Regions from separate parts of the Paenibacillus sp. SEL3 genome, predicted to be linked through region 3. Evidence: a T-box and tRNA genes for the amino acid it is inferred to sense, from the RefSeq annotation. Region 3 holds a T-box; the other regions hold tRNA genes.
The links. A T-box is a leader RNA that pairs with one kind of tRNA and senses whether it is charged. The one in region 3 lies ahead of leuS (leucine--tRNA ligase), so its partner is inferred to be a tRNA-Leu.

Region 1: it encodes a tRNA-Leu, which carries the amino acid that the T-box ahead of leuS (leucine--tRNA ligase) is inferred to sense. The anticodon was not compared.
Region 2: it encodes a tRNA-Leu, which carries the amino acid that the T-box ahead of leuS (leucine--tRNA ligase) is inferred to sense. The anticodon was not compared.
Region 4: it encodes a tRNA-Leu, which carries the amino acid that the T-box ahead of leuS (leucine--tRNA ligase) is inferred to sense. The anticodon was not compared.

Annotation. Positions count from the first base shown of each region.
Region 1 is NZ_CM137725.1:416,468-422,311, forward strand. Features, by position in the region: gene ACYCS5_RS02065 (AraC family transcriptional regulator) at 1-16, shown strand, start outside; gene ACYCS5_RS02070 (hypothetical protein) at 348-749, shown strand; gene ACYCS5_RS02075 (hypothetical protein) at 1,129-1,380, opposite strand; gene ACYCS5_RS02080 (hypothetical protein) at 1,579-1,752, shown strand; tRNA gene ACYCS5_RS02085 (tRNA-Leu) at 2,093-2,178, opposite strand; gene ACYCS5_RS02090 (hypothetical protein) at 2,415-2,573, shown strand; gene ACYCS5_RS02095 (hypothetical protein) at 2,703-2,891, shown strand; gene ACYCS5_RS02100 (hypothetical protein) at 2,967-3,119, opposite strand; gene ACYCS5_RS02105 (YnfA family protein) at 3,217-3,543, opposite strand; gene ACYCS5_RS02110 (hypothetical protein) at 3,597-3,779, opposite strand; gene ACYCS5_RS02115 (hypothetical protein) at 4,133-4,411, shown strand; gene ACYCS5_RS02120 (glycosyl hydrolase) at 4,443-5,474, shown strand; gene ACYCS5_RS02125 (hypothetical protein) at 5,547-5,762, opposite strand.
Region 2 is NZ_CM137725.1:5,070,212-5,076,055, forward strand. Features, by position in the region: gene ACYCS5_RS23410 (hypothetical protein) at 1-80, opposite strand, end outside; gene ACYCS5_RS23415 (hypothetical protein) at 392-907, shown strand; gene ACYCS5_RS23420 (GNAT family N-acetyltransferase) at 978-1,496, shown strand; gene ACYCS5_RS23425 (N-acetyltransferase) at 1,511-1,951, opposite strand; tRNA gene ACYCS5_RS23430 (tRNA-Leu) at 2,328-2,412, shown strand; gene ACYCS5_RS23435 (NAD(P)H-dependent oxidoreductase) at 2,505-3,035, opposite strand; gene ACYCS5_RS23440 (winged helix-turn-helix transcriptional regulator) at 3,233-3,589, shown strand; gene fabV (enoyl-ACP reductase FabV) at 3,759-4,940, shown strand; gene ACYCS5_RS23450 (hypothetical protein) at 5,053-5,256, opposite strand; gene ACYCS5_RS23455 (sn-glycerol-1-phosphate dehydrogenase) at 5,425-5,844, shown strand, end outside.
Region 3 is NZ_CM137725.1:597,097-602,940, reverse strand. Features, by position in the region: gene ACYCS5_RS02930 (CvfB family protein) at 1-267, shown strand, start outside; gene ACYCS5_RS02925 (class I SAM-dependent DNA methyltransferase) at 271-1,044, shown strand; gene ACYCS5_RS02920 (tautomerase family protein) at 1,117-1,506, opposite strand; T-box leader at 1,691-1,948, shown strand; gene leuS (leucine--tRNA ligase) at 2,010-4,448, shown strand; gene comER (late competence protein ComER) at 4,429-5,274, opposite strand; gene ACYCS5_RS02905 (ComEA family DNA-binding protein) at 5,569-5,844, shown strand, end outside.
Region 4 is NZ_CM137725.1:4,661,039-4,666,882, forward strand. Features, by position in the region: gene ACYCS5_RS21450 (Cof-type HAD-IIB family hydrolase) at 109-984, opposite strand; gene ACYCS5_RS21455 (DeoR/GlpR family DNA-binding transcription regulator) at 1,054-1,815, opposite strand; tRNA gene ACYCS5_RS21460 (tRNA-Glu) at 2,061-2,132, shown strand; tRNA gene ACYCS5_RS21465 (tRNA-Lys) at 2,219-2,294, shown strand; tRNA gene ACYCS5_RS21470 (tRNA-Leu) at 2,310-2,392, shown strand; gene ACYCS5_RS21475 (MarR family winged helix-turn-helix transcriptional regulator) at 2,556-3,011, shown strand; gene ACYCS5_RS21480 (helix-turn-helix domain-containing protein) at 3,197-3,571, shown strand; gene ACYCS5_RS21485 (helix-turn-helix domain-containing protein) at 3,665-4,048, shown strand; gene ACYCS5_RS21490 (hypothetical protein) at 4,174-4,395, opposite strand; tRNA gene ACYCS5_RS21495 (tRNA-Leu) at 4,738-4,820, shown strand; gene ACYCS5_RS21500 (glutathione peroxidase) at 4,967-5,452, opposite strand.

The DNA.
Region 1 (5,844 bases), 180 kb from region 3:
CGTTCCTATTCAATAGACGTATTGAGAGATATAAGTTGTTTCTATTAATGAAGGTAGTCTAATACTATTCTCTGTTATAAAAGTAAAAGCCCTCCGTTTAAGAGGGCTTTTGTTTATATCAATGTATCATTATCATCTTTGCTGTGAAGGAATTATCTCGTAAGTTGCAGTATTATTCATATCTGAGTTTGCTTTTCTGGTTCCTCTTCTAATGCTGGATGTTTTAGTTCAAGATATTTAGTATAATTTGTTGTCGTTAACAACTCCTTTATCTTTGAATCAAGTATCTCCAAGAAACTGTATCCTTCCTCGATCAATCTAAAGTCTTCTTTAGAGTGAACTTAAAAGTGGATGGAAAGACAATTCAAATTGATTCATCGAATAATTCTTCTTCACAACAAGCAAATGCTGAAGTGAAAACTGTCGCAGGTAAATACCAAGGATGGCCTATTTATAATTTGGAAGAGAGGAAAACTGAGCTTGAGAGATTTGTAACAGATACAGAAAGTGACAAGGGAAATATGGTGAAGTCTCTTGAGATTTCTTCTAAGAAGACGGAGTCTACTTCAGATAAGTTTGCGGAAATCAGAGAAAAAAATGTTGAAGAAACAAAGAAAAATATACAAGAAGCTGAAACTAATATAGCTAAATATACATCATCGATTTTAATGTTACAGCTCGCAAAGGCACGTGCACCTTCCCGTCAACGACTATGGCATTTTCGGAAAGTGAATTCCCATTTCCCTTGACTACATATTCCCCAGCGACCTTCTCTCCGACTAAAGATTTGATTGGATCCGCAAATGCACTGCCAGCCGTAGCAACAACCGCACCTCCTGCATAGTACATTGTCCTAATATTCCCATCGGCAGAAGATACAGTAAACATGATGTTGTCGAACTACTAGAACTTCCACCTGCTGGAATATTGACGGTGACTACCGTTCTTCCTTGACTGTATAGTTTTAATTTTCTAGTACCCGGATCAAAAGTAGCATTAATGATTAAACCGTTAAAAAGATCACCACGAATTTCTCCAATTTCATTTTGTAAACTGGTCAATTTGTTCTGAACGCCTTCAACGGCACCGATCTTTAGTCCGCTTACTGTCGCATTACTGAAATCTATTTCACTTTAAAAATAAACCATATTCCGTGTATTTGATATATACTCCAGCCATATTCCCTAAATGAAACCCGTTTGAATCTCCGTATAGACTTCCTCTTAGACTTCCATTATCCATAAAGAGTAAGGCTCCACCATCATTATATTGCCCTAAAGAAATAGCTTCTCCATCGCGCGAGTTATAAGCAGTAAGAGCAGTAGAATTTCTTTCAATACGGCGACCTTCTTTCGCTATTCGAAATAAGGTCCTAGTCATGATGCCTCCCTCGATTTCATTACCAATTAATTTACTACCTCGTATTGGATTCCGACGCGGTGAGTTAATTGCTTTAGACGAAGACGATTGCGACTTTGAAAACAACAAATTGAGGATTGACGAGAGCATTTCAAGCACCAAAAATGGCCAGGCGGACATTACAGATACCAAGAATGAAGCATCTAACGATATGTAGATATGCCGCAGTGGTATATGGAGGAACTGGTCGCTCATGCTAAAGGCATGAGTAAACTAAGGTTTGAGGCAAAGGCAAATGGGACATGGAAAGGCGGGGATCGTAACTTTGTTTTTCATTCAGGTACAGGGAAACCCTATTACCATACAACGCCGTCCCAGCAGTGGAAAAACTGATGTGAGCGGCACGGCTTCCGTAATGTATCACTTTATGGTCTCCGCCATACAAATGCAACGTATTTGCTTGGCCAGGGAGCATCTGTCAAGGAGATTCAACATCAATTGCGACATTCCACATCTCAGGTGTCTTCAGATACCTATGCTCACGTCACCAAGAAGCTTAGTCGTAAAACAAAAGCACACCTCGATGTCTTCGATCCAAAAGTTCGTCCCCAATCCGTCCCCAGGAGCGAAAAAGGCGCTCACTCCCTGTGATCCTGTGATATGGAATCGAGGATTTCAATCACTAAAAAAATAAAAAACCCCTTGATAATCAAGGGGTTCAAAAAAACAATAGTGCCGAGGACCGGGATCGAACCGGTACGGTAGTCACCTACCGCAGGATTTTAAGTCCTGTGCGTCTGCCAATTCCGCCACCCCGGCATAATCTTAGGAACGCTACTCTTTACACTTACTTGTCTTACAAGTATCTGAGAAACACAGAAGTGTTCTCGTTATGTAAATGTCGTTCAACCGGGCACCAACATATAATACGATAATTTCATCGGATTGTAAAGTGTTTTTTTAAAAAAATAATAAAATTTTCTTTTTGTATAACTTATGCACATTTGAATTACACTAATAAACGTCTTTCCAAACTACCAGAAGGGGTGTTACGAATGCGTGAAGGTATGATTCCAGCTGTTCTTGGAACGGTAGTATCGGCTTCAGGCGCTGTGTTGCTGAGCAGTAAGTACAAACTTGCAGCTACAGGCATTCTCGGTTTCGGACTGGCTCATGTTGTTCTGGGAGCGATTGATCTGATTGAGCATCGCTAGTTGTTTGGGAAGTGCCGGGCGGGATTTACTCCCCCCGGTTTTATTTTTATCAACGTTTAGTCTGGAGTACAAACGTTTATGTAAAGTATAGAAGCTGAATGTACCTAATAAAAGGAGCTGTGATGTGCTATGAGAGATAATAACTCTGAAAAGAATCGTACTGACGATCAAATTGAACATAAACAATCCCTGGACAAGCGCGAGCCAGGATTTAATCGCATTCCTGACACTGATGCGGATACACCTGCTGCTACTGATATGATCGATGAAGCCATAGGTCGCGGGATAGACAAGTTACGTAACGATTTCACAAAATAAAGCATGGGTAATAGGACATAGGTTTAAAGTAGCCCTTAATGCATTTGTTTTGATATGTACAGCGATTTCGTAAAATCACTTAAAGATCAGCATGATCCAGCCAATGATCGAGATCCACAGCACGATGCTGATTAAGAGTCCACACATGATACCAAAAGAGAAATTACCTTCATTCTTTGGCATGGTACTGCCAAATTTCAATCTAAGCTTCATTTGATTCCAGTTCATAGAACCCCCTCCTTAAGTTCTATTTCGGAATATGAAGCTTGTTTTTGTAGACCTATAGTCATGTTTTTAAAAAATAAAAAAAGGGTTTTTCGTCCTATCATCCTGATCGCGGAAACAGGATTACAGCTATACCGACCAAACAAATCAATCCACCAATGAAATCGTACAAGTCGGGTGTCTTTTTATCAATCCACCAGCCCCATGCAATGGAAAGAACAATAAAGACACCACCATATGCTGCATATACACGCCCAAAGGAGGAAAATACCTGAAAGGTAGCAATAATTCCATACACAGCTAAAATTAATCCGCCGCAAAGTCCGACATACCATGTCTTCCCTTCCCGCAGCCACTGCCAAATCAAATATCCTCCTCCAATTTCAGCGATGCCAGCCAATATAAAAAGTAAAGCTGCCTTTAGCACCATTTCACATCCCTAATTCTTTAAATTTTTTTTGATTTTTTTGGGATATCTCATTAGAGCACTCGACCTAAAATGATAATCAATGCAATCACACCAACCAGAATCAGCAGGTTGCTGACCTGACGCCATAAGCTAGGCACTCCCTCGGAGTGAAGCTTCCGCTGATTGGCATCAAAGTTCGCTTTTGCTCCTTCAGCATCTGCTGATCTAGAGAAGGGTCTGTTTTCTTCATTCATAAGAGTACCTCCTTTTCAATCCACTTTAATCATACCAAACTTTTCCGTCGATTTCGCGTTGCTTTTATGTATATACTTACCACATATTTCTGATTGCATCTTCATATATGTGAAGTGTACCCCCTTATGTCAATATTTCGCTGAATATAAAGTCTGATGTCGAATCAAGGTAGAGTGGGTATTTAGACGTCTTTCATTGCAGGACGGTAGTTATGGTATAATTTAGTCAACTTGTTCAAGATCGTAACCAGTGCTCAATTGTTTACTCAACTTGCAATTAAATTCACATCCAAGAATCCACATTCCGTTTACAACCTGCATATTCTGTTTGTAAACCCAGGAGGAGGATACCGATGTCCCCAATCTTTTTAGCAAGTTTAATGATAATGGGTATATTTTTATTTCAGGCAGCCATCGTTTTCGGCATCATACATTGGATTTCGAAACGCACTCAACGTCCAGCACAAACCAAAATGTATCTCACAATGAGTTTGCTCGTTGTAATTTTAGGCTTCCTTGTATGGGACAACTGGATACACTCACAGGAATTCAATGGATGGGCCATGATTAGTCTGCTGGTGATTATTATTAGTGCCTATATACAGCTTAGAAAGCAAAAAGAAAAATACTAATCCCATTACCATGCATCAAAGGAGGAGCGCCATGAAATCTCACTCAACACGCTTTTGGTTACAGAGGGTGCTACTGCTAATGCTTGTTTTACTCTTCAGCGGCTCTCAGCAATCGTTCATTGTTGCCGATGCCGCCCCGCCAATTAATGTTCAGGCCTCTGCCAAAGCCAAGCAATTACTTGCCTACCTATCTAATGTACCGGATGGTATGCTAATTTCCGGGCAGCATGATTACTTAGAGGCACCGGATGAACAAAATAACAAGCTACAACAAATCAGCGGACAATACGCAGGGCTTCACGGCTATGAGTTTGGAGGATTAGCCAATCAGTCTCTTACGGCCCTACGAGAGCAACGTCAGCATGTTGTGAATAGTGCTATCCAATGGAGTCGGGGCGGCGGAATCGTAGCTGTTACCTTCCATCAGGCGCTACCGGGCAAACCCAAAACGTGGAAAAACGTACAAGCAAAAATTACTCAAGCTGAATTTAATCGTTACATCACGCCAGGTACCCCGCAATATAAACAACTGATCGCCGATCTGGATGAGGTGGCTCTGTCCCTTAAGACCTTACGAGACGCGGATGTACCTGTTTTATGGAGGCCCTATCATGAAATGAACGGCAACTGGTTTTGGTGGGGAGACAAGCAAAATTACGCCAAGTTGTGGAATTTAATGTATGATCGATTTACTCATGTCCATCATCTGGATAACCTGTTGTGGGTGTGGAGTCCCAATGCCCCAAACGCATATAGCACTCCTTATGATCTTTCCTTCCCAGGTATTAACCGGGTAGATATTCTTGCAGCTGATATCTATAACAATGATTACAAATCCTCTTACTACACCGAATTACTAAAGCTTGCGCAGGGCAAGCCTATGGGAATCGGAGAAAGTAATATTCTGCCGAGTGCGAAGGTGCTGCAGAACCAGCCAGCCTGGGCCTATGCCATGACATGGGGTAAGGAACTGTCGGCAACCAATTCACAAGCAGCAATCAGACATTTTATGAACCAAAATAATATCATTACACGAGACCTTCTTCATGAATCTCTGGACTGAAAGAAAAAAGCTTTCACTTCGCTCTAGAAGCAAAGTGAAAGCTTTTTTATACCAAAATCCAAATAAAGTTCTCTAACTATTCCTGATAACCTCTTCTAGATCAATATCGGCATATGCCTCTTCTCCAAGATGTACGGATACAATGGTGTAGATCCGCTTGGACAGTCTAGACATCAGCCGATCACCCGGTGCTACAGAGTATTCTTCCCGATAATCTCCAATTTTGTGAAAACCGCTGGACATATGGATGTACAAGTTGCCCCTACGTGTTTTACCATGCACCAACATCAAATCTCCTCCTGCTGTGTAACCAACCTAATTTCCCTGTTACATGTATATCGGTCAGAACAAGATAGGATATAAGTCCCTG
Region 2 (5,844 bases), 2.1 Mb from region 3:
GTTTCTTCCGCTAATGCGACACCAGCAGAAGTACTTAGCATAAGTGCAAAACCTAATGAAGCCAACAACGCTTTTTTCATGAATAAGAGCCCTCTCTTTTTTGGGATTTATATTCATTTATATGAATATATTAGTAACTGTTTCTGAGTTAATTGTATATCAATCACCAGGAAATTGGAATAATAAAAAGGAATATTTATCAATAAAATAAATATAATAGAATATTTTGTTACAGAATTTCATTTTGCATGTTCACAAGTTTGTCCCAGGAGTTCCGTTTAAAGGTCACATTTCTTGGAGGAAAATATATATGGTATACTCTTTAGATTAGGAACAAACTTGGACATGACTTGGGAAATAAATTGTAACGATAGGCAGAGGTGAATTGCACATGTTCGACCCGACCGTTTTTGATAATTTAAAAGTGGCTATAGAAAATGCTGTTTACGATCTGGATAATTTGGATTCACGTATTGACATTACACAGCGGATCGACAGATTGGAAATGTCTGTGATGTCACGTGAATTTGCTGTCCAATTCAGACTGAGAGAACACCCGAGTGTGACAGCAGAGGTTCAACTAAAGGCGGATTTAAACAACTTGGCTGCGGAAATTTTGGAAATCAAAGATCAAATTCCGGGATGTGTCTTGTTGTTGAGTTTTTACATGGAAATTCGTGATATTGAGTCACAATGCAGCCGGATTGAAAATATACTGACCGAAATTTGGAAGCCCGATCTTCGACCGGTACAAACGCTTAGTCAGATTTACGGAGAGAGGACATCTACATACCAAAACAGGATTGAACTCCGATTTTCCAGACAAATTAACGAAGATCAGATGGAAGACATTCCAGAGCTGTTGGAACACATATTGCTGACGCTTATGGAATTAAACAAGGTCTAAAGGGTTAGGACCGTAATGTAAATAACATTAGTAGACCAACAAGTTAACGTTAGAGGAGTTGAAAGTATAAATGAATGAACTTGAATTCTCTCAAGTATATGCGATTATGGAGGCTTCTTTTCCTGAAACGGAATGCAGGACATTCGAGTCACAGAGGGCTCTTCTTCATCATCCGTGTTATCGTTTACTTACCAAAAAAGACGAACAAGGGCAAACAATAGCTTTTTTGGCGGGCTGGGAGTTTACAGATTTTCGGTTTGTAGAGCATATTGCCGTAGATTCGGCTATACGGGGTGGCGGGTTAGGTAAAGAGCTTATGAGCAAGTTTATTTTACAGTCCGGTAAACCGGTAGTGCTGGAAGTTGAGCCACCAGTGGATGAATGGACTCAGAGAAGAATTGGTTTTTATGAACGTTTGGGGTTTCATCTGAACCATTTTGACTATGTACAGCCCCCTTTAAGAAAAGGACAGGCTGATCTGCGGCTTCAAATTATGAGCTATCCAGGTGCGTTGGCTGAACAGGATTTTGCTCCGTGTAAAGAGATTTTATATACCGAGGTCTATGGGTTAAATAAGAAGACTATATAGCTAAAGGTACTTCATTATCGTTCATGTTTTGTCCATACCATTACCAATTCTTTCTCGTCAGTTTCGGCATCCACAGATTCTGCTTGAACGGTAAATCCATTTTTAGTATAAAAGTTAAATGCTTTCGTGTTTGACTGATACACCTTTAATTGAATTTCGTCATGCTGCTTTTTCACCCAATCTAATAGTAGCTTGCCATAGCCCTTTCTTTGAGAATCAACACGTATAAATAGAGCCGCCAAGTATCCATCCAACATGGAAACGAAGCCGCCAATGCTATGATCATCTTGTATGATAACGTAGTTTTGAGCGAGAGGAAGGTACCTGTTTTCCATCTCGGTAACTTGGGATGTCCAATACTGCGGAGCAATAAAATGATGGGCTTCTATGGAAGCATCTAGCCAGATGGCTGCCAACTCGTTGAGCTCTTCCACATTTGCGGGTCTAATCGACATCGTGTCACCTCTTCACAGTACAGTATGTAATCTTATAGATGATGTTGAAATAAAAAAGACCGTCCGAGGACGGTCTTTTTACCCGTGGCGCTTAATTAAAGCTTTGATCCGTATCCCGCGCCTCCGTCAACTCTGTAAATTAGAGAATAACGGACCGGGTAAGGGATACGCTCAACATGTGATTATTGATGTTGACGCACCTCCTTTCCTGATGAATCCATTTTACCATATTTGGTTTGTGATATCCAGTGATTTTCTTATATTTACGGGAATGATTCATAGAAAATATAAGATAAAAATAGCTTGATTTTATGTTCTATGGAAGATATAATCTAAATTACCGTGATTGAAAAACATCGGTGTGAATACATAATATGCGGTCGTGGCGGAATTGGCAGACGCGCACGGTTCAGGTCCGTGTGGGCTAACCCCCCGTGGAGGTTCGAGTCCTCTCGACCGCATCATGCCTAACATTTACAGGTTCTTGGATTGGCTGGATGCCACCAAGAGCCTGTTTTTATATGGGTAAGATGCGTGTACTATTATAACTATTTTATTTATACTGAAATATATATTTGATATAATCCTTTGCACTCTGATTAATGTCTTCGTCACTTGCTTGAAACGAGGCTCCAAAGACAGCGAAATAGGGTAATGTTATGGCGCCAACATGTACTGCGCTTGCTTTAAAAGGTGCTATAACTTCATCAACAGTGAAAGAAACGGAACCAGTAGGTAAGTAATTTTCTTTTTTATCGCCAATGGACATGGCTATCCCTAGCTTCTTTCCTTTTAACTTATCACCTTGTGAACCATAAGCCCATCCGTGAGTAAAAACATCATCGAACCACTTTTTTAATAAAGGTGGGTAACTATACCAATATAAAGGGAATTGAAATATGATATTACTATGTGTTTCAAGTAACTTTTGCTCTCTCAAAACATCAATGCTCCAGTTTGGATACTCTTTATAAATCTCATGAATAGTAATTTCATTGGTATACTGAAGTAATTCTTGTTTCCATCTTTGATTTACTCTGGAATCTTCAATATTCGGATGTGCTAAAATCACGAGAGTTTTCATCATAAATCACCTTTCTTACATAGCATCATTTGTTTTTTGTTGGTACGTCTTATTATTCTGTACGCTATAAAAAAAGTAAATACACACAATAAAGTAATATAGTTACTAGAAAGTGTGCATGGTACTTAGAGTAAATATATGGGATTATAGAATTAATCAGATCAACTTAGTTATTTTAGCGTTGAAGAGGTGGTCGTATGAAACAATATAATTTAGGCATAGAAGCAACACTTGAGATCATCGGAGGTAAGTGGAAATCCTTAATCATATGCTTACTAATGTCTGGTAGAAAGAGGACAAGTGAATTACAGCGCAGTATTCCAGGCGTTTCTCAAAAGGTTCTTATACAGCAGCTCCGTGAACTTGAGAAGGATGGCATCATTGGCAGACATGTGTATAATCAGATGCCTCCAAAAGTGGAGTATTATATAACGGAATATGGTATAACAGCAAATGAAATAATTGATTTAATGTGTTCTTGGGGAAGAGCTAATATCAAAATAAGACAACAGCAAGGAGAAGATGTGATGTTGTTAGAATATGATTCAAAATGAATAGTGGAGTAAAAAAGCGTTATAGACTACGATGTTTGCGGCGGTTTTCTTCGGCTGCCTTCAAGTGCTATGTTATATGTTGAGCCACAAGCTGATTTGCTATATAGTAATGACTGGACAACCATTCCATCCATATTAAATGAATGCCAAAGTAGGGGGACCATTTACAATGATTATTAAACCGAAAATTCGTGGTTTCATATGTACGACTGCACATCCTGCAGGATGTGCGGCTCATGTTAATCGTCAGATCAACTACATCAAAGACAGTACATCAATACAAGGAGCTAAAAAGGTACTTGTGATCGGAGCATCTACTGGATATGGGCTGGCTTCTCGTATTGCTGCGAGCTTTGGGCTGGGAGCGGATACCATAGGGGTATCCTATGAACGTCCCGCATCAGAGGGGCGCACGGCTTCAGCAGGCTGGTATAATACAGTAGCCTTTGAAAGAGCGGCCAGAGCAGCTGGCTACATAGCAGAAAGCATTAATGGAGATGCTTTTTCTCATGAAATTAAGCAGGAGACATTGAAGCTGGTAAAGGAAAAGCTGGGCAAGGTAGACCTGATTGTGTATAGTGTCGCTTCACCGCGACGGACACATCCCGATACGGGTGAAACTTTTAATTCCGTTCTCAAGCCTATCGGACAGTCTTTTTCTAATAAAACAGTGAATACGAATACAGGTGTCGTATCAGAAATTACGCTGGAACCGGCTACGCAGGAGGAAATTGAGAACACCATCACGGTAATGGGTGGCGAAGATTGGTCCTTGTGGCTAAAAGCGTTGGAAGAAGCTGATCTGCTGGCTGAAGGGGTAACCACACTGGCTTACTCGTATATTGGTCCCGAAATTACGGAGGCTATCTATCGTAAAGGAACCATTGGCCAAGCTAAAAATGATTTGGAAGCTACAGCACATACTCTAACAAAGCAACTGGAACGTTATCATGGAAAAGCCTACGTTTCTGTGAATAAAGCTTTGGTTACACAATCCAGTTCGGCTATTCCAGTCGTACCATTGTATATTTCTTTGCTGTTTAAGGTCATGAAGGAAAAGGGACTGCACGAGGGATGTATTGAGCAGGCACAACGTCTGTTCGAGACGCTATACAGTGGGTCCACGGTGGAAACGGATGAAGAAGGACGCATCCGTCTGGATAACTGGGAAATGAGAGACGATGTACAGCAGGCTGTCAAAGCAGCTTGGTCCGAAATTACTACAGAAAATGTATCTGAATTGGGCGATCTCGAACAATACCGTCTGGATTTCCTCCAATTATTTGGATTCGGGTTTGATGAAATTGATTATGAATTAGATGTTAACCCAGAGGTAGACACGACTTCATAAGTGAATATGTGTAAAATAAAAACGGGTACTCTCAAGCGATGCAATTGGCTTAAGAGGCCCGTTTTTTTATATTCTAGCAAAATACAAGTTGCACTCGTTTCATTAACAGCATTTATCGAGAATTAGACGTGGAAAGCGACTTACGGTGCAGCAAGCGAAAAACGGCAATGGTAATGATAATCCCTGCAATGCCAAAGATTGCAACAGAAGTCAGGGCCCGGTAAGCTTGCCAGCCGAACAAAAATGCAATACCACTGCCAAACGTTGTACCTGCCAGTAACCCAAGTGCGCAGGCAATATCCGTTCCAAATTTCATAAACATGTTCCTTTCGAATGTATAAATTAAAAAGTAACTTGTACTTTTTCTCTGGACTTAGACACACACTTGTGCGTACAATTAAATAGTAATCGTTTTCAAACGGAATCTATTAATCATTATGTATCATTCTTGTGCAAATTATTCCTTTTTCAGGAGGCTGATGAAATGAATATGAATGAACAGATCAAGCTGTGGAACGAAGAGGCGCAGGCTAGTAACGCTGATCATCCTCACCGAAAGGTTGAATTGTTTATTGAGGTACGAGATGGAGCATTGGAGGCTGTTGTTCCTTATTTGAACCAACAGGATTATCGTCATGTAACTCTGGTAGAAGATGAGCATACTTCGGTTGCGGCTGGAAAAAAAGTAGCTGAGCTGATCCGGGAGGCAGGTTTGACAGTTGATGTAGTCCGTTTACCTCCGAATGCTGTAGGGGATGTCATTGCTGATGAAACCTACATTATGAAGGTGCTGCTGGGTGTGGCGGATAAGAGTCAGGCTGTACTTGCTGTAGGTTCTGGCACGATTCATGATCTGGTTCGCTTCGTATGTTATAAAATGAATCGTCCCTTCTTGTCAGTACCG
Region 3 (5,844 bases):
AATCTGGCAATGTCGCCACGCAAGGAAGTGGGCCGTGATGAGGATGCGGATCGGTTGATTGCTTTTCTGAAAGAGCGTCCGGGCGGCGGCATGCCTTACTCCGATGCAACACCACCCGATATTATCAAGCAACGGTTTGGTATTAGTAAATCCGCCTTCAAGCGTGCGATGGGCAAGCTGATGAAGGAAGGAATGGTTACACAAAAGGAAAACTGGACCTACCTGGTGGAGAAAATGCCGAAACCGAAGGACGGGAATGGGGAATAAAAAATGGCTTCTTACCGGAAGTTTGCCTATGTGTATGATGAGCTGATGCAGGACATGCCGTACCCGGACTGGTTGCGCTTTGCACGGCAGGCTTGGGATCAGTACGGGATGCCGCATACGGTGGCCGAGCTGGGCTGCGGAACGGGTTCAATTACGATTCCCCTGGTTAATTCAGGGTTCGAAGTGGCTGGAATCGACTTATCCTCTGACATGCTGGCAGTAGCCCGTCGCAAAATGGAAACTACTCCACAGGGACAGCGATTGTTTCGTGAGGGAAGCGTTCGCTGGATACAGCAGGATATGAGAGAATGGATTTTACCCGAGCCTGTGGATTCTGTAATTTCTTTTTGCGATTGTCTGAATTACTTGTTGGAGGAAGAAGATATCATTTCTACTTTTCGCAGAACGCATGCTGGTCTGAAGCCTGGCGGAACCTTTTTGTTCGATGTGCATCATCCCCAGACGTTTTTACGTTATGATGAAGAGCAGCCTTTCGTACTGGACGAACGCTCTATCTCATATATCTGGACATGTGCGTTGGACACTCCCCGTTGTGAAATTGAGCATCATCTTAGTATCTTTGCGAAAGCAGAACATGAAGGACGCGATCTATACCAGCGTTTCGAGGAAATACATGTACAACGTGCCTATGACCCAGACTGGATGAAGGCAGAATTGTCCAAAGCGGGTTTTCGCGATGTGAAGGTATATGCGGATTTTGAATGGGTAGAAGCAGAAGATGACGCGGCGAGACTGTTTTATGTTGCTGTAAAATAGCATGGATTCATTGAACGAATATGGGAAAAAAAAGACGCTTTTCATGATGACATGAAGGGCGTCTTTTTGCACTTATATATTCACTTTATAGTTCAACTGAAGCTCATCACCCGGTACACCCCGAATGCCCCAGTTCTGTTTGGGTGTTTCAAATATAGTAATCTCAAGATCCTGTGGAGAAATACCCAAAAGATCGTTAATTCTTTGGAATAACAGGCTAATGAGTTGCTTCTTAGCTTCTGTCGTTCTGCCTTCAAAGATACTGATTTCAATAATGGTGTACGCCTCAGAGCGACCATCGGCATATATAAAATCTTCCCGATCCATAGGGAAAAAACGATGAAACCTCTTGTCAGGAGGATATTTGAACGCATCCACCACAGCAGAATGAATCACCTCTGAAAATTGCTTTTTGATTGGATATAGAGTCTCTTTTATTCCGTAAATTTTAATCTGTGCCATGTCTCAGCTCACCTTTCTTATCTCAACTCATCTCAGCTTGAAGCGATTTAACTCGGAATTATTATAAAACATTCGTATGCATGTGTCATGAAAATTTAGTATGGAGAGGGTTCTTAACACCAAAGGTAGTCCTTATTTGACTTTTTTCGCGGTTTTCAATATAATAGTGCCATTATTAACGGTTAAACAATCGCTGATGAGGAATAGTAGCTTTGTCTGGACATGTAGAGAGCCGGCGGGTGGTGCAAGCCGGTTGACAGCACAAAGTGAACTCGCCTCGGAGATATGCGTCCAACGCAGGAACGCCCTATACTGGTGCTTGTATCCTGTTATTAACCCGCATCGGATCACCTCCGTTATCAGGTGCAAAGGGAGTAGAACGCGAAGAACGCTTTCTGCTAACTAGGGTGGTACCACGGGAATATAACCTCTCGTCCCTAGCGCTGACACGCTACGGGATGCAGAGGTTTTTTTGTTGCATACCGTTTGAGGAGGAAAAGACAATGACAGACACACAGCCGAAGCACGGCTATCAACCGCAAAGTATTGAACCAAAATGGCAGAAATATTGGGATGAGAACAAGACGTTCCGCACCGGGGAAGAGCCGGGCAAACCGAAGTTTTATGCTTTGGATATGTTTCCGTACCCATCTGGAGCCGGCCTGCATGTAGGCCACCCGGAGGGCTACACAGCTACGGATATTGTTTCACGTTATAAAAGAATGCGCGGCTACAACGTACTGCATCCGATGGGTTGGGACGCCTTCGGTCTGCCTGCGGAGCAGCATGCGCTGGATACAGGGGAGCATCCACGCGAAATTACGGTGAAAAACGTAAATAACTTCCGCCGTCAAATCAAATCGCTCGGCTTCTCCTACGACTGGGATCGTGAAATCAGCACGACGGATCCTGATTATTACAAATGGACACAATGGATCTTCATCCAGCTGTACAAGCGCGGCCTTGCATATGTAGCTGAAGTACCTGTGAACTGGTGCCCAGCGCTGGGAACGGTGCTGGCGAATGAAGAAGTTATTGACGGTAAGAGTGAGCGTGGCGGTCATCCGGTCGTCCGTAAACCAATGCGTCAATGGATGCTGAAAATTACGGAATACGCGGATCGTCTGCTGGATGATCTGGAGGAACTGGATTGGTCTGAGAGTATTAAGGATATGCAACGGAACTGGATCGGTAAGTCTACCGGGGCAGAGGTTCGTTTTCCAATTGAAGGCTATGACGAGCAACTCACAGTATTTACAACTCGCCCAGATACACTGTTCGGCGCAAGCTACTGTGTGCTGGCACCAGAGCAGGGATTGGTGGATATTATCACTACGCCTGAGCAAAAGGATGCTGTACAACAGTACCGTGAACAAGCTGCTCGTAAAAGCGATCTGGAGCGTACGGATCTGGCCAAGGATAAAACAGGCGTATTCACAGGAGCTTATGCAGTGAACCCAGTGAACGGCGAAAAGCTGCCGATCTGGATTGCTGACTATGTACTGGCAGGCTACGGAACTGGAGCGATTATGGCTGTACCTGCTCACGATACGCGTGACTGGGAATTTGCCAAGCAATTCGGATTGAATATCATTGAGGTTGTCCAAGGTGGAGATGTGGCTAATGAGCCATATACTGAGGATGGACCGCACGTGAATTCAGGCCCGCTGAATGGACTTACCAACGAGGAAGCGATTCCGAAGATGATTGAATGGCTGGAAGCCGAGGGCAAAGGACACGGCAAAGTCACTTACCGCCTGCGTGACTGGCTGTTCAGCCGTCAACGCTATTGGGGCGAGCCGATTCCGGTAATTCATCTGGAGGATGGAACGATCAAAACGGTTCCTGAGGACCAACTTCCGCTCGTACTGCCGGAGATGGACAATATTAAGCCTTCAGGTACAGGTGAATCCCCGCTGGCGAACGCAACAGATTGGGTGGAAACCATTGATCCTGAGACAGGTATGAAAGCACGTCGCGAGACGAATACAATGCCGCAATGGGCAGGAAGTTGCTGGTATTACCTGCGCTTTATTGATCCGAAAAATGACAAAGAGCTTGTATCCAAAGAGAAACAACGTGAATGGATGCCTGTTGATTTGTATATTGGCGGAGCTGAACATGCGGTTCTTCACTTGCTGTATGCCCGTTTCTGGCATAAGGTATTGTATGATATCGGCGTAGTGGAAACGAAAGAGCCTTTTTATAAGCTGGTCAACCAGGGTATGATTTTGGGCAACAACAATGAAAAAATGAGTAAATCACGCGGTAATGTCATTAATCCTGATGATATTGTCAATACGTTTGGCGCCGATACGCTGCGTATTTATGAGATGTTTATGGGGCCGCTGGAAGCGACCAAGCCATGGAATGAGAATGGGGTAGAGGGAGCACATCGTTTTCTGTCCCGCGTATGGCGCCTGTTTGTTTCCGAGGATGGTAGCCTGAACGATAAAATTACAAATGACGGCGGTAGCGATGAGTTCAATCGTACTTGGCATAAAACGCTGAAAAAAGTAACCGAAGATCTGGATGCACTGCGCTTCAATACAGCGATCAGCCAGCTGATGATCTTCACCAACGATGCATATAAAGCAGACCTTCTGCCGCGTGCAGCAATGGAAAACTTCGTGCAAATGCTGTCGCCGCTTGCACCCCATCTGGCCGAGGAATTGTGGCAGCTGCTGGGGCACAATGATAGCATTACCTACGCGGCTTGGCCTGCTTATGATGAAGCATGGACGGTGGACGCCGAAGTGGAAATTGTTGTGCAAGTGAATGGTAAAATTGTGCAGCGTGCAACGATTGCCAAGGATCTTGATGCTAAAGCGATGGAAGCATTCGCTGTGTCGTTGGACAATGTTCAGCAGGCACTGGCCGGCAAAACGATCCGCAAGGTAATTGCTGTTCCAGGTAAGCTGGTTAATATTGTTGCCGGTTAATTGGCTTTAAGCCGAAGGAGACATCTATCTTTTGCATGTCCTCTTCATATTTGTTGTGCGTTACCTGTATCAGCTCGGGAAAGACACTATGCAGGCTGATGTCCAACAGTGCGAGAGCTTCGGCGGTAATACCTCCGGGAACCGCTACTCTGGCCTGTAACTCGGCTGGTGTCATCCCGCCTTCCGTGAGCAGCTTTCCAGTTCCGATGATCATTTCACCGGCCAGTGCGCATAGCTCCGTACGGTCCATACCTGTAGCTTGAACTGCGGCTTGAATCCACTGGTCCATAAAAAAGGCCAAGAAAGCAGGACCACAACTCGAAAAATCCGACGTGATCCGAGTATAAGATTCTTTAACCCGAATCGGCCTGCTGATGTGGGACATAAGCTCTTCCAGAAGGAAGCGGTCCTCCTCTGTAATCCGGCTTCCATGGATGCATAGTGAGGCTCCGCTGCCTACTTGATGGGTGATACTGGGGATAATTTTGGACACTTTAGCTTTCAGTGCATGCTCTAAAATACGAATCTGCACCGGGCTTGTGATAGATACGACGATTTGCTCTTCTGTAATGACGTTGCGTATTTCATCCGTTACGGCTTTTGATTCCAGCGGCTTCACACAGATAAACAGAACATCGCTTTCCGCTGCCGTTTCACGGTTGCTTTGGACTGCATGCAAACCTGGATAACGACGGGCTAGCTCGGTTACCTTGGAATGCGTTCGATTACTTGCTGATATTTGCTGCGGCTTGAGTGCGTTAGAATGAATAAAAGACTCAATTAGCAGACTTCCCATGCTGCCAGTCCCGATAAATCCAACTTTCATTGTTCAACGTCCTCCTTTCATACTTTGCGGTATAGACGCTGTGCTGTCAGCTGTCATTCTTCTTAGTGTATGCGCCTGGTCTTGGCCGACATGACGAATTTTATGTCTGAGCATGTTAGATCGTGCCCGGGGTCGTATCACTTTATTGTAAAAATGCTCACAGCGAGACCGTATGGAGGTTGTTTACACCCTCCGGCTAAACGGGAATTGGACAGACTTGCTCTGTTTGATAGAGGCGGTGTTTTCAGTCGGCTCAATTTCCCGAATCCATGTGGAGTAGGGGACGATACGGAAATGAAACGCGTATGGACAGGAACAGCGATAACGCTTGCTGTAATCGGCAGTGGACTTATTTTATTTGCCGGAGGACAGCGTTCTGAGCCGCAAGAAGAGTGGACTTTACTTAACCATAAGGTGGAGCAGGCTGTGGCGATGGATTCAGAGCCAAATGAGTCGCAGCGCAGCAGTGACTATGCCCAGGAAAAGCCTGCTGTAAAAGAACCTTCAGACAAAGCTGAGCGCAGTAGGAATGCCGAAGCCGCTTACAAAGTGAAAAGTGATACTGTACAG
Region 4 (5,844 bases), 2.5 Mb from region 3:
ATCTGCTTTGAAAATAACGGTGGACTGAAATTCGTTTAAATGGAGAGACGAACGTGCTGCGTACGCCATGAAGCGACGTCAACCTGTCTTGTAAGCAGCCAATGACTTCTATTTCACAGTGTCAGCCTCAACTGTCTTAAGTATGTTCAACAGAGCATGAGCGACGCCATCTTCCGTATTAGTCAGAGTCACTTCGGAGCAGACGGCCTTAATGTCGTCTTTTGCATTGCCCATGGCAATGCCTCTTCCTGCCATTGTCAGCATGGAGATATCGTTGTAACTGTCCCCAATCGCTACAGCTTCCTGCATGGGAATGCTCAGATGATTCGCCAGATAACGCAATGCATTACCTTTAGACGCGTCCTTATGCTCGACTTCAAAGTTACGGTCTGAAGAGATGACCATGTTCAGGCCCTGAAAACTTTGGTAACGCTCACGGCCCCGATCCAATTTGGCTTGATCAAAGGAGAAACAGAGCACGTTATAAATCTCTACATCCAGTGGAATGTCCTCATATGAAGCGATGCGGGTATGTCCGGTCTGTTCATATTGTTTTTCGGCTGCGTGTAATAATGTATCTAGCGAAATATCCGGGTTGGCGCTCAGCAATCGATCCATTTCAACAGCAAGTAGCTGATGTCCGTTTTGTGGAGAATAAATAGCGCGGTCTGTCATGACCTCATAGTAAAAGTCGTTATCGTGCAGCCAGCTCAGCACTTCAAACGTTTCACTGCGGCCCATAGGAGTAGAGGTTAACTGACGACGATGCACATCGTGTACGGTTGCGCCGTTTGCTCCAATGACGGGAGTTATAAGTTCTGCTTCCTCTAGCTTTGTCCAGGCGTCATAAGCGGCTCTACCGGTGGCAATTGTCACCTGAACGCCTTGCTTTTGTGCTTGGCGTATAGCCTCCGCGTTCACTTTGCTTATTTTTCCTTCCTCGTTCAGCAGTGTTCCATCCATATCAATCGCAAACAGTTTCATTTCTCTCCAACTCCTGTCTTTCGATATCTCTGTGATAAATCTTGAGTTCTAGCTAAGCAGTTTCATATTTCATGAGGGGACAACAACTTCAATATCATGATGTTGCAAAATTTCCAGCATTTCTGGTTCTGGCAAGCGATCGGTGATCACGATATTAACTTCAGATAAATCAGCAAAACGATACGGGAAATTAATTCCGAATTTCGAATGGTCCGCAAGGATGATCACCTGATCCGCCTGTTTCATCATCTGATGCTTCAGCATACCGTCTTCTTCATGAATCAGGCTTAGTCCGTGAGATGATATGCCTCCAATCCCGATAAAAGCTTTGTCTACAAAATAGTGAGACAAAGTGGCGATTACGGACGAGCCATATACATATCGGTGTTCTTTTTGCAGGCGGCCTCCCAACAGATGAATGGAGACACCGTCTTTTCCAGATAGTACGTCAGCCTGATTAATTGAATTGGTGATAACCGAACATTCCTGCACATTCAGTCTTTCTGCACACGCCTGTACGGTGGTAGAGGAATCCAATATAATACGATCCCTATCTCGTACCATGTTGGCAGCCAATTGTCCGATCACTTGTTTCTCCTCAGATACAGTAAGCAGTCTTTCGTTATAATTTCCAATTGGATCGTGATGCAGTTTAGGGAGAAGGGCGCCGCCGCGGGTGCGAATAATTTTTTGATGCTCCTCAAGTTTTACCAGGTCTCGACGGGCCGTATCCCGTGAAACATTAAAAATTTCACAAATATCATCCACCGAAATACGCTTGTGAAGCTGTAAGTAATCAACGATTTTTAACATTCGTTCTTCCTGATACATAGAAAGCTCCTCTGATATATAATGATTTCGGTATCTCGTAAGTGATTATAAGTAAATATAAGTGATATTGCAATCATTTATCATAATTTTTCAGGGATTAGATGATTATAGATAAGTTAATGTAAGTGAACATGCATTTTATAATGATAAAAACTGCTTTTTTTAAAATTTCAAAAATAAGTATTGCCATTTGTTATTCTATTTGATATACTCTTTTTTGTCGCCAAGTTGGCGCATAATAATAAGGCCCGTTGGTCAAGGGGTTAAGACACCTCCCTTTCACGGAGGTAACAGGGGTTCGAATCCCCTACGGGTCATTGTTGTCTTTATAGACTACATGTTGCATGCTTAAGGGAAATTCCTGAGGTCTGGTCTAATGGCGGACAGCTTGGATGAACAGCATGAGCCATTAGCTCAGTTGGTAGAGCACCTGACTTTTAATCAGGGTGTCGAAGGTTCGAGTCCTTCATGGCTCACCATTTATATTTTGTTATGCGGTCGTGGTGGAATGGCAGACACGCTATCTTGAGGGGGTAGTGAGCGTACGCTCGTGGAGGTTCGAGTCCTCTCGACCGCATCAATGGAATGAACGGAAAAGTCTCTCGCGGTAGAGGCTTTTTTTATTTGTGTAATGATGTAATAAAGTAATGATTATGATGAAATAATGATTCCATAGTATAATATAACGCCATAATGTTATAGAATGATAAGTATAAACTTATGAAGTGACGGTGAAAAATATGGACACTCAACTGTTAGGAAATATATCAGAAAATATTTTGGGCTTGTTTCCGATTGTGAAGAAGAAATTTTTCACCTACGGTCCGCTCGATTTCCCATTACACTTGTCGCCTAATAACTTTCAGGTGCTAATGCTCCTGCGTGAAGTACGTTCGTCTACGGTATCTGATTTATCCAAACAGCTCAATGTCTCACGTCCGAACATGACTCCTCTTCTGGACAAACTGGTGGAGCATGGGTTGGCTGACCGCCAGTCGTGTGATTCGGATCGCAGAGTCGTGAATGTGGCGATTACACAGGAAGGCGATGCTTTTTGTGAACAGGTATTTCATACCTTCTCCAATAAAATTCAAGAAAGACTGGTGTATCTGCCAGAAGAAGATTTATTGCATCTGAGTGAAACTTTGAATGAATTGAAGCATATTTTACTTAAAATCGACAACTCTGCTACGTGATTGGCGTAAGTGGACTGGCTTAAAGACCGCCCTTTCTTCGGAAAACAGGCGGTTTTTGTTGCGTGTTGTGGTATAATGGAAACCAACATACATAATTCGGTAATTTTAGCATACGTGATCTTTGAAATGGGAACAGAGAACATGATATCGTTATTTGAGAGCCTGCTAGGGAGGAAGGAACTTCTATGCAATCTATTTACCATCGCATCGAGGAACTCATCAAGGAACGGGGAATGACGAAAAAGGCGTTCTGCCAGCAGTTAGGCATTAGTACAGGGAACTTCGGGGATTGGAAAAGAGGAAAAACGACGCCGGGCACGAATAAACTCATTGAAATCGCTTCTTTTTTTGATGCGAGTCTGGACTGGATTATGCTGGGTCGAGATATACAGGGTGAGGTGCTAAAGGAGTCGCAAGACCCTTATTTTTTTGACGCTTCAGGGCAACTGAATTGCCAGGGGGAACCGCTTAGTGAGGCGGAAAGAAATTTTATACTTGAGTATATTGAATTTACCCGCTTTCGTAAAGAGAAAAACCAGCGCAATTCTACTATGGGGTAATGGTTGCTTAGGATTTAATGGGGATTACTAATGAGTAAGGCTGAAAAATGAAAATTATTTCAGAAAAAGTTACTGTTTCGGAGGGGAAACATTTTGGGAGATCAAACTATTTATCAACGGATTGAAGCTTTGATTAAAGATCGGGGAATGACCAAGAAGGCATTTTGTGAAAAGCTTAAAATCAGTTCAGGGAATCTCGGTGATTGGAGAAGGGGGAAAACAACGCCGGGTACCACTCATTTAATTCAGATTTCGGACTTTTTTAATGTATCGCTCGATTGGTTAATGAAAGGGATTAAGCCGGGAGAAGGCGTACTTCAGGAGCAGAAGGCTGCTTATTTTTTTGGAGTGATGGGGCCATTGAATTGCCAGGCAGAAGATCTTGAGACGGAAGAACAGAATTTTATTTTAGAATATGTTGAATTTGCGAAATATCGTAAGCAAAAAAGTGAGAAGGATAAAACAAAGCCGGAATGATTTTTTTGGCTAAAGATTGTCTGGGTTGAAAACCCGTAAACGAACTGGAGGGGTTCGCTTTACGGGTTTATTTGGTTTCTTGGTGATATGGAATGACCTGTATGTAACTGGAATGCTTGTTGGATTTAGAGTGGCGATGCCTCCTTATAATCGTTATCGTCGATGTTCAGAATTGCAGCAACTTGTTTTCTGTACCTTTGTGCTTTGCGGGTGCCGTGAATCAGATTGGACAAGCGTGAAGGCGGAATATTGTGTGTCTCACAAAATGTTTTCTGATCCAGTCGAAGTTCGACAAGCCGTTGTTTGATGGCCCACCCGAAGGAGGTGACAGGCATTTTGTTGTTCAAAAGAAATCGCCCCTTACGGATTCTTACGGAATAATTGGTATGTTATAATAATCATCAGTAAACATGTTAGAATTAACCATCTGAAACTATGATACACTTTTATACGTGTTTTTACAATCGTAAATACGTTATTTCGTCAAATTAATTACTTAGTTAAGTGCTAGGTGGTTCTGATAATCCGTAAGGGGGCAACATTAATGCATAGTTCAGCAAGCGGTTATCTTTATGCAGGACGGTATTATTATCGCTCATATATGTAAGTTAAAATAATTATAATATTTTTGTTTACAAATAGTTGATGAGAGAGTATAATAAATCTGTTGCCTCAATACATTATGATTTGCGGTCGTGGTGGAATGGCAGACACGCTATCTTGAGGGGGTAGTGGGCGTACGCCCGTGGAGGTTCGAGTCCTCTCGACCGCATTATATGCAAGATCTAGTTAAAAAAGCATCCTGACACGGTTTACGTGAAAGGATGCTTTTTTTTATTAAGCATTTTTCGTTATATTCTTTAGCCACGGAAGCCACGGTTGCAACAGGTCGTTTATTAACTGTGATAATGAAGAATATCAGTTTTGCTGCAAAAGCTTCTCTATATCTCCCGCCAGCTTATCTGGCGTGGTTTGCGGTGCATAGCGCTTAAATACGTTACCTTCTCTTGTAATTAAGAATTTAGTGAAATTCCATTTGATCGCTTTGGACCCTAATACCCCCGGAGCTGTTTGGGTCAGGTAGCGAAATAAGGGGTGTGCTTGATCGCCATTGACATCTGTCTTGGCGAACATCGGAAAGGTGACACCATAATTGATCTGGCAAAACTCGGAGATCTCCTCATTGGAACCTGGCTCTTGTTTGGCAAACTGGTTGCTGGGAAATCCCAAAATTTCGAGCCCCTGTTCATGATACTGGTCATATAGCTCTTGTAGCGCTTTGTATTGGGGGGTTAACCCACATTTGCTGGCAGTGTTCACGATAAGAAGAACGTTCCCTTCAAATGTGGATAACGGAATTTGTTTCCCTTGCAGGGTTTGCGCATCATATTCATAAACGGTCATAGCATCTCTCCTCATTCAATATTCAGCAATTAAATTTTAGACAATTTAAAGAAGGGTTGCAAGCCTGGAAAAGCTGTATAAAGCCTTCAGGCGCTGTAAAATCGTATTTTGCTCAAAACAGTAAATCGCACCGCAAATGGAGCGAATTAAGGTGTTTCTTCTTATAAAAGCGGGTTCAATCGGTGTTTAGCTGGTACATATAGCGTATTTTCTTCTCTTTTTACAAAAAAAGGCCAATAACGCTTTACCCTACGCCAATATTGACATGCTTGTCATTTTCAAAAAGGGATGAAAAACAGAGATTAAAGGAGATGTGAGAAGCATAGTTGCATTGTAAGCGTTATTATTAATCTTCTATGCTCTAAAGCCCGATTTATAACCCTGCAGTTGAG